Regions from separate parts of the Paenibacillus sp. NPDC101420 genome, predicted to be linked through region 1. Evidence: riboswitches for the same ligand, from Rfam matches in the RefSeq annotation. Region 1 holds a riboswitch; each other region holds the start of a gene.
The links. Region 1 has a riboswitch for cobalamin ahead of ACQKMP_RS26915 (S-layer homology domain-containing protein). Riboswitches for the same ligand answer to the same signal wherever they lie in the genome.
Positions count from the first base shown of each region.

Region 2: another riboswitch for cobalamin. It lies ahead of ACQKMP_RS19570 (anaerobic ribonucleoside triphosphate reductase); the one in region 1 lies ahead of ACQKMP_RS26915 (S-layer homology domain-containing protein).
Region 3: another riboswitch for cobalamin. It lies ahead of metE (5-methyltetrahydropteroyltriglutamate--homocysteine S-methyltransferase); the one in region 1 lies ahead of ACQKMP_RS26915 (S-layer homology domain-containing protein).

Region 1 is NZ_JBNNSE010000009.1:35,553-38,833, reverse strand. Features, by position in the region: gene ACQKMP_RS26925 (cellulase family glycosylhydrolase) at 1-61, opposite strand, end outside; gene ACQKMP_RS26920 (hypothetical protein) at 281-859, shown strand; cobalamin riboswitch at 950-1,150, shown strand; gene ACQKMP_RS26915 (S-layer homology domain-containing protein) at 1,315-3,281, shown strand, end outside.
Region 2 is NZ_JBNNSE010000004.1:384,709-387,989, forward strand. Features, by position in the region: gene ACQKMP_RS19570 (anaerobic ribonucleoside triphosphate reductase) at 1-1,573, opposite strand, end outside; cobalamin riboswitch at 1,791-2,025, opposite strand; gene ACQKMP_RS19575 (MTH1187 family thiamine-binding protein) at 2,400-2,708, shown strand; tRNA gene ACQKMP_RS19580 (tRNA-Thr) at 2,803-2,874, shown strand; gene ACQKMP_RS19585 (N-acetylmuramoyl-L-alanine amidase) at 2,929-3,281, shown strand, end outside.
Region 3 is NZ_JBNNSE010000002.1:226,380-229,660, forward strand. Features, by position in the region: gene ACQKMP_RS09790 (undecaprenyl-diphosphate phosphatase) at 1-600, shown strand, start outside; cobalamin riboswitch at 859-1,064, shown strand; gene metE (5-methyltetrahydropteroyltriglutamate--homocysteine S-methyltransferase) at 1,198-3,281, shown strand, end outside.

The DNA.
Region 1 (3,281 bases):
AGAGCAGAAGAGCGGTGACAAGGGTCAATGATAAGAATGATTTCTGGATTCGAGTAGTCATTGAATTCTCCTTTGTAAGATCATTTTTGAGGATGCTTAAACCTGACCTTCCTTAGTACTTTGGTGCTTAGATGAATACGTACACCTCCATGAATTCGTTGTAAACGCTTACCAAATACCCTAACATAGAATAATTTCAACGAGTACCTTACTAATTTGTGGTAAATTCATATATGAATTAGTGATTTGCAGTGATTCCAAAGTTATGGAGGGCAATCCAGTGAGCAGATTTCATTACATAGGCTCGGCTACAGAGCTTCCATTAGGAGAAAGAGGCAGTGTACCGTCAGCAAAGACATATAATGAAGTGAAAAATTCCCCGGAGTATAAGAAACAAAGAGAGGCTCTGCGCCTGCAAGGCATAATTCCTTTGGATGACATCGCAGATCTATCTCATTTAAGAGATGAGGACTGTCTTGTATATGACTCGGAAGAAGATGCAGCGGGTATTTTTATAGAGGAACTTGGGTATTGGAACGATGAGATTCGCAAGCATTTTCGGAGTCCGTATGTGTACCGGATTTCACCGAATTGGGGCGGCTTCTCTGTATCCCCTAAGCTAAAAGATACTCTACCGGGATCGTATAACGCCTCACTCAAGTGTTGTCGGGAGTTATTTAGGCTTATGACAGATTATGGGGTATCTGGTGCCGAGTTCGAGCTCTATACATGCTGGGCTGAGGAAGAAGGACTCCCACGTAATAAAAAGTATGATCGAATCTTTGATTTGGCCTTTTTGTCACTGGAGGATGGTTTTGAGCTGAGAGAAAAAGAATATATTGTGGTTAGAATGATTTGATATTCAATAGGATTATCGCTAACTACTCGTTATACAAAAAACAAATATTGCATGACAAAAGCAACTATATTAGATATGATGAAGCATGAAAAATTAATATTAGCAATAGGTGCCAATTATGAATGTTTCGGAATTACAATCATAGATTGGTTAAATGGAAAGCGGGTGTGAATCCCGCGCGGTCCCGCCGCTGTGAAAGAGGAGTCCTTGCAAGGTGCCACTGGGAAACTGGGAAGGTAGCAAGGGTGATGATACTTGAGCCAGAATATCTGCCTGTTTCTAATACACCGTTAAACTCTACGAGCGATAGAGAGGTGTTTGATATAGTATATGCCTGCTATTGTTGCGGTTCACTATCTTAAACCTCTTGACGTATGTTGAGTGGTTTTTTTGTAGTGCTATGAAAGTTTATTCTGTTTTTTAACATAGGAAGAGAAGGGAAGGGTTATGGAAACATGAAGAAAAATAAGTTTTTAGCTTGGTTACTTATTGTAGCAGTATTTATCACGACGTTCTCTACAAGCGTAATCCCGGCTCATGCGAATGAAGCAATTGCCGATAGTGCAGTTGTAACAACAGAGGTTGATCAAGCTCTAGTAGAGCAGATTAATGCGCTAGTACAAGAGCCAGATACAGAGAAGCCTACGATTTCAATAGAAGGTATACAAGATAAACAGGAAGTATCCAGTAAAGATGTGAGCTTCAAAGTAGTGGTTACAGACAATGTCTATAAAGACATTATTCCAGTAGTAAAGCTGAACCAAGTCGTTCTGTCAGCTACTAATGGTGAGTACAAAGCATCTCTAAACCCAGGTAGTAACGTAATCGCAGTAACAGCTATAGATGGCGCAGGAAACAAAGCAGATAATGTAACCTATCAGGTTACTTATAAAATCACTGCTAAAGAACAGTTAGATAAAAGCTTGGCCTACATCGTTAACACCGTAAAGAATCCTTCATTTGGAACAGGTAGCGGAGAATGGTCGATTCTTTCTCTAGCACGTGCGAACTACAAAGTACCTAACGGTTATTACAATCTCTATTACAACAATGTAGCTACGCGAATAGCAACGATAATTAAGGATGGAAAACTCGACGCTAGTAAAAGCACAGAGAACTCCAGAGCCATTCTAGGACTTACCTCTATCGGAAAAGATATCACGAATGTTGCAGGTCATGATCTAAGAAATGCACTAGCTGATTATCAATATATTCAGAAGCAAGGGAACAACGGTCCCATATTTGCTCTGATTGCACTAGATAGTCATAACTATGAGATTCCAGTATTATTCCCTGATCCTGATGAGAAGGGAGTTATATATCAAAGCACAAGAGAAAACCTGGTTCAGTACATCTTAGATAGAGAAGTTAAAAAAGGTGCAGCAGATGCCGGGGGCTGGGCTTTAGGTATAACCAAAGCCGACGTCGATATGACCGGGATGGCGATGCAAGCACTTGCGCCTTATTACGCAAAGGATCCTAATGTAAAAGCTGCCGTGGATCGGGCGATTGCATGGTTATCGAGTGTACAAAATGCTCAAGGCGGATTTACAAGCTGGGGAAGCACAAGCAGTGAGAGCATTGCACAGGTTGTTGTTGCCTTAACTGGCGTAGGCGTAGATCCGCACAGTGACCCTAGGTTTATTAAAGAAGGAAATTCACTTATAGATGCTTTACTTAGCTTCTCTGGGCCGGATGGTGGATTCAAGCATATTCTCACCGGTAAAGTAGACGCTATGGCTACGGATCAAGGTACATATGCGCTCGTATCCTATGATCGTCTGATCAATAATAGCAACCGTCTCTATGACATGAATGATGTTCCATTTGAACAACCTACTACTGTTGTAGCCAAACAACAATTAAATAAAAACCTTGCCTATATCCTAAACACTGTAAAAAATCCGTCTTTTGGAACAGGTAGCGGGGAATGGTCGATTCTTTCTCTAGCACGGGCCAACTTCGAGGTTCCAAGTGGCTATTACAATCTTTATTATAATAATGTAGCTGCTGAAGTAGCTAAGCTAATGAAGGATGGAAAACTCGACCCTTCTAAAAGCACAGAGCATTCCAGAGCGATTCTAGGACTTACCTCGATCGGAAAAGATATCACGAATGTTGCAGGGCATGATTTAAGAAATGCACTTGCAGATTTTCAATATGTTCAGAAGCAAGGGCTTAATGGTCCCATATTTGCGCTGATTGCCTTAGATAGTCATAACTATGATATTCCTGTAGTAGAAGGCGTTACAGATCAAACCACAAGAGAAAAACTAGTTCAGTATATTTTAGAAAAAGAAGCACCAACTGGTGGATGGGCGTTATTTGGTACTAAAGCCGATACCGATATCACTGGAATGACGATGCAAGCACTTGCGCCTTACTATGCAAAGGATCCTAATGTAAAAGCTGCTGTGGATCG
Region 2 (3,281 bases), on a different contig from region 1:
TTACGCCCGGAATAGAACCCAGTACCTTGCGATCAATCTTGGTGAATTTGCCGGACAGGCCCTCTGCTGGTGTTGCGAACAAGGTAATGTTGAGATTAAGTTCCTCACTTTTAAGGTCGCAATACTCCCGCATGTGACGCACGATAGCCACAGCCTTGGCATGGACTTCCATATGCTCGCCATGGTGTTTGCCGTACATGGCTTTCATGCATTCCGCCATACCGATGAAGCCAAGCGACAGACTACCATGCTTCAGCAGTTCGCCTACAGAGTCTTCAGGAGCGAGATTTTCGCCGCCTTCCCAGACGCCTTCTCGCATCATGAAATCGGATGCTTTAGCTTTTTGCGCGCTTTGGATGTGGAACCGATGAAGAAGTCCTTCCAGCGCAATATCCATATAGTGGTTTAGATCCTCATAGAAGCCAGCTTCATCTGCGACGGTACGTCGGCCTGTTACTGTGCCGTGTGCCAGACCGAGCCGAACCAGATTCAGTGTATTAAAGGAAAGGTTGCCCTTCCCGGAGCAATGATTACGCCCAAAACGGTCACCGAGCACTCGGGTGCGGCAGCCCATTGTAGCAAATTCCGTATCAGGATCACTTGGATCATAATACTGCAAGTTGAGCGGAGCGTCCAGATTAGCGAAGTTCGGATATAGTCTGCGTGCAGAACATTCCGCCGCTTTTAGGAACAATTCATAGTTAGGATCACCTTGCTGTTGATTGACTCCTTGCTTGCATTTGAAGATTTGAATCGGGAACACAGGTGTTTCTCCGCTGCCAAGTCCGTTCATCGTTGCTGTTAGCAGGGAGCTGATCACAAGCTGACCTTCTGGTGAAGTACAAGTACCATAATTGATGCTGGTAAACGGAATTTGCCCACCGGATCGGCTGGACATGGTGTTGAGATTATGTACCATACTTTCAGCCGCTTGCAGGGTTTCGATTTCGGTTTCCTTTAGTGCAAAACGAAACGCTTTTGGATATAACTCCGCCAGATCGATCCGGCTCATTGTAATCTCGCCCAAAGAATCATTAGCTTGTCCCTCATCAAAATAATCCAGACCCTTGCGGAACAGCTTAGCGAAGGATTTGGTTACATAAGGTGCTAGATCATAGTCGAGTTTATTGGCGGATACGCCGCCATATTGAGCATTTTGCTGGGATTGAAAAATAATTGCTACCAGTGACATAGCTGTCATTATGGAGTTCGGAGGACGAACACTGCCGTTGCCGGTGTTGAAGCCTTCGCGGAGAAGCTTATCGAACGGGATGAAAATGCAGTTAGTCGTTCCGATTGCGTATTGATCCAGATCATGCACATAGACGACATTGTCATCAATGGCTTGCACTAGCTGCGGCGGCATCGTAAAGTTGCGGGCGTACCATTTTGAATATTCACTGCCGAACTTGCTCATTTTACCGGAGAAACTCTCTCCGTTCAAATTGGCATTCTCGCGCAGCAGGTCCAAATCCCGGCTGTCGATAATATCGCGTCCTAAATCAATGAGCTCTTCTAAAAGAACTTCTCGTGCATTTGTTGTACCGTTAAATTGTCTCTCCAACAACGTCATTGTATAGCTCTCCTCTCAGTCTATCGTCCTATCATTAAGAAGTGGGGCCGCATAAGCGGCCGTATATTCATTGTGATCTCATAAAAAAAGCATCCTCTAGCGAGGATGGCAGAAAATGCCCGATGCGTTATGTAAATATCCACACAGATATTTGCAGTGGTCTCTAAGAAGATGACCGCATGCGGACACCGTTCCTGTTCCTCGCAGGCACTCATAGTTGGTGTCGTCGAAACAGGCAGGTCTCCTGGCTTCCGTAGGACCTCTCAGCGCCTTCCCAAGGGGGCTCTTACCCCTCAGTGGCTTCTGCCAGGAGATCTGCCCATCTTAAGCTTAAAAAAGCTTGTAAGGGGCATCCGGTTACAGTGGCGGGACCGCAGCGGATTTTCACCGTACTTCCCTATTAAGCTCTAATTCCGATAAAGGATCAAAGCGCCTGTCTCCACTATATTTTGTTGTCGTTAGATAAAAATAACCCAAGATGTTGTGTTTGTAAATAGTTTTTTAGAAAACCCGCGTGGGGAGCGGGTTCTTCAAAAGTACTCCACAAATGATCCACAGGCTGTCCATAAGTAATCCACAATTGATCCACAGGCATATGAAAAATGATTCATAAATTGTCCGAAAAGATGCCACAAAGAGTCCATAAATGTAGTGCAGATGACCCTAGAATTCATGTTAGAAAAAATACTTGTGGCGAAAGTCATATTTCGGAGAATTTTGGGGAAAGAAGAAGGGGCATAATAAAGCTGAGATCATTTGTGGGAGAGCGGTGGAGTTGTTACAATAGAAGGAGACACATACTTTAAAATTCCGAGGAGGTATTCCCATGCCTATTGCTGAAGTAACCGTTATTCCGATTGGAACAGGTAGTACGAGCCTTAGCAGCTATGTTGCGGATATGCAGCGAGTGCTGAAGACGGTAGAAGGGATTACTTATGAGCTTACATCCATGGGTACAATCATCGAAGGGCCTCTTCAGCGTATTTTTGCTGCAGTCGAAGCGCTGCACGAGTCTCCTTTTTCCGCAGGTGCAGAGCGTGTCTCTACCTCACTTAAAATAGACGACCGCCGCGATAAACCCTCCACTAGCCGTGGAAAGCTGGAGTCTGTGGAGCGTAAACTACAGGTGGAATAGCAGTTCGGGAGAGTAGGGAAATAGGGAGAAATAGGCTTGCGTTTCTGGCTGAAAGTTGTATAATATTTTTTGTTTGACAGAAAAATCGGCTTAAGCTGGTGTAGCTCAGGGGTAGAGCAACGCACTCGTAATGCGTAGGCCGGGGGTTCAATTCCCTTCACCAGCATCCCAAAAAACCATATTTGGCGCGGATTCTTGAAGTTTGGGGAGTCGCGCTTTTTTGTTTCTTCTACCATTCTTCTACCGAAAGAGTGTCTTTTCCGCTTGTAATGGAGTCCCCAACGACCGGGGCCAAAAGGCAAAAAAACTGCATGTGGTGCGTGAGAGCAACATACCTGCAGTACTCACGGAGAATTTATTTTTGGATGTGGCAACCGACGCTGCCAAACTCAAAAAAGATGTGGTTATCCAAGCAATCATTGATAGCCATGTGATCGGGATTGCAAAGTACCTAGGGCTGAAAAAGAAGGAAACAGCGAATCAGGGCAACAATGACAATAAAGTGGTAGTACTCGTAAACGGCAAGAAAGAGCAAGTAAGACAGTTAACCTTACAAAGTGAACTGGAAAGTTA
Region 3 (3,281 bases), on a different contig from region 1:
CCTGTAACCGAGCAACAACCACAGCTTGAAAAAGGCGGCCACCTTAAGCTTACACAGGTGCTTGTAGGTTTAGTGCCAGCAGGCGTGCTGGGGGTTCTGTTTAATGATTATATTGACGAGCATTTATTCTCTACATCCACCGTGTTAATCGGTCTAGTAGTCGGTGCTGTATTAATGATTATTGCGGATCTATTCGGACCAAAGAAGATTCAAACGGAGAGTGTCGATCAGATTACATATAAGCAGGCGCTAGGTGTTGGTCTGGTCCAGTGCTTCTCCTTGTGGCCGGGATTTTCTCGTTCCGGGTCGACGATTTCTGGTGGTGTTCTTCTGGGTATGAGTCATCGCGCTGCTGCTGATTTCACGTTTATTATGGCTGTTCCAATCATGGCAGGCGCCAGTTTACTCTCACTGATGAAGAACTGGCAATATTTCACCATCGATGCCCTGCCGTTCTTCATTGCAGGCTTTATCAGTGCCTTTGTATTTGCACTATTATCAATGCGTTTCTTCTTGAAATTGATCAACCGGATTAAGCTTTTACCATTTGCTATATATCGCATAGTACTTGCTGCAGTAGTATATTTCGTGTTTTTCTAAATCCGTTATAAGGAATCGATATAACAGAAGCCCCCGTAATCTATTGCAGATGACGGGGGCTTTCACGTATGATGACATCAGATTTAAGACACTCACTTTATCCTTATAATTCTCGCATAAACGCTTACCGTCCTTAAAAGGACGCTGAAGGCGTTTTAGCTTATGGATGATAAGAAAGTATAAGTATCACGAAATACTTTCTTATAATTCTCGCATAAACGCCTACCGTCCGTATAAGGACACCGAAGGCGTTTTAGCTTGACAATATCGGAGACAGGTGCTTGCCGGAAATTAGTAATTCGGTAGGCTTAATAGGGAAATTCGGTTTGAAGCCGATGCGGTCCCGCCACTGTAACGGAAGAGTCCATAGCAACATATGTCACTGGCAATTTACTACTGCTGGGAAGACTGCTAAGGATGCTGACACCGCTAGCCAGGAGACCTGCCTGTTTCAACAGCACTGCTTCACCTACGGAGGATAGGAAGGTGTTAGACGTTAACCATAGGTATATTATGGGCGTCTTTCCCTTTGACTTTTTTAGGGAAGGGCGCTCTTTTTTATAGGAATGCAAGTGATATCGAGTCCAAAATAAGAAGATGGAGAAGGGGAGCTGCAAAGTGACGAACAAAGTAAAAGTAAGCAATCTTGGCTATCCAAGAATCGGAAAAAACCGCGAGTGGAAGAAAACGTTGGAAGCCTTCTGGGCGGGAAAAATAAATGAGGAAGCGTTCCGTACTGAAATGACAGGAATTCAGCTTCAGCATTTGAAGACTCAGCAGGAGGCAGGAATTGATTTAATTCCGGTAAATGATTTTACGTTCTACGATCATGTGCTAGATACAGCTGTAATGTTCGGGATCGTACCTCCACGTTATGCGTATGATGGTGGCGATATTGGGCTTGATCTTTATTTTGCGATGGCTAGAGGAAATGCTGAGGCTACCGCTTGCGAGATGACTAAATGGTTCAATACGAACTATCATTACATCGTTCCAGAGATCGGTGCACAAACGCCGCGTCTGACCGAGAATAAACCATTGGCTGCTTATCGTTTTGCCAAGTCCCAAGCGGGAATTGAGGGTAAACCTGTGGTTTTAGGCCTTTATACATTCCTTAAGTTGTCAAAAGGTTTTGCATCTGCGGATATTGCGAAGATTGCTGCTCGGTTTCTTCCGGTTTACGTTCAGCTGTTGCAGGAACTGAAGCAAGAAGGAGTAAGCTGGGTACAAATTGATGAACCAGCGATTGTTACAGGAATTAATGAATCAGAATTATCCTTACTTAACTCGATTTACACAGAAATTGCTGAATCCGTGCCTGGATTAAATATTATTCTGCAGACTTACTTTGAAGCTGCTGAACCGCTGGAGGCACTGTTCAAGCTTCCGGTACAAGGTTTAGGTCTTGATTTTGTCCATGATGGCGGGACGAACCTGGCATCGATTGAACGTCTTGGCTGGCCTGAGGATAAGTGGCTGGGAGCGGGTATTATTGATGGACGCAACATCTGGCGCTCAGATCTGGATGCTAAGCTGCAGCTAATCGAGAAGCTGAGTGTACATGTATCACTTGATCGTCTTATTATACAGCCTTCTTGCAGTTTGCTGCATGTTCCGGTTACTGTTCAGGGTGAGGTGAAGCTGAAGGCCACCGTCAAGGCTGCTTTAGCTTTTGCTGATGAGAAGCTTAGAGAGCTTGGCCTGCTTGCTGCAGCCTTAGAGGGTACAGCAGAAGCTGCTGCTGCGTTGACGGCCAGTCGTGAAGCCCTTACTGCCTTCCGTGCACTTCCTGAACGCGGTCGTAAGGATGTGGCCGAGCAAGTTCTCGGACTTACAGATTTACCAGACCAACGTAGCCTACCTTTTGCTGAACGCCTGAAGGTGCAGCAGGAGAAGTGGCAGCTGCCACTTCTGCCAACGACAACAATCGGAAGCTTTCCACAGACTGTAGAAGTGCGCCAGGCAAGGTTGAAATGGCGTAAAGGCGTATGGAATCAAGAGCGTTACGACGGGTTCGTTCGTGAGCAGATTGCAGATGCAATCACTTTCCAAGAAAAGCTGGGTCTGGATGTACTCGTGCATGGTGAGTTCGAAAGAACCGATATGGTGGAGTTTTTCGGGGAGAAGTTGGATGGTTACTTATTTACTAGCAATGGCTGGGTTCAATCCTACGGATCACGCTGCGTTAAGCCACCAGTTATTTATGCGGATATAGCTTTTATCCAGCCTATGACTGTAAAAGAAAGCGTCTATGCTCAGTCGTTAACTTCCCTTCCTGTTAAAGGCATGTTGACTGGTCCTGTTACAATTCTCAATTGGTCTTTTGTACGTGATGATCTTAGTCGGGAAGCAGTAGCGAATCAAATTGCCTTAGCGCTCCGTCATGAAGTTAAAGCTTTGGAGGATGCAGGCATAGAGATGATTCAAGTAGATGAACCGGCTATCCGTGAAGGACTTCCTTTGAAGGCTGAAGATCATGAGGCATACTTGAATTGGGCGGTGAAGTCGTTCCGTATCGCGACGAATCATGTGAAGGCTACGACACAAATTCATACCCACATGTGCTATAGCGAATTTAATGACATGATAGACTCCATTTCAGCGATGGATGCAGATGTTATCTCTATTGAGACTTCACGTAGCCATGGGGAACTGATCGTTAGCTTTGAGGAGCAGGCGTA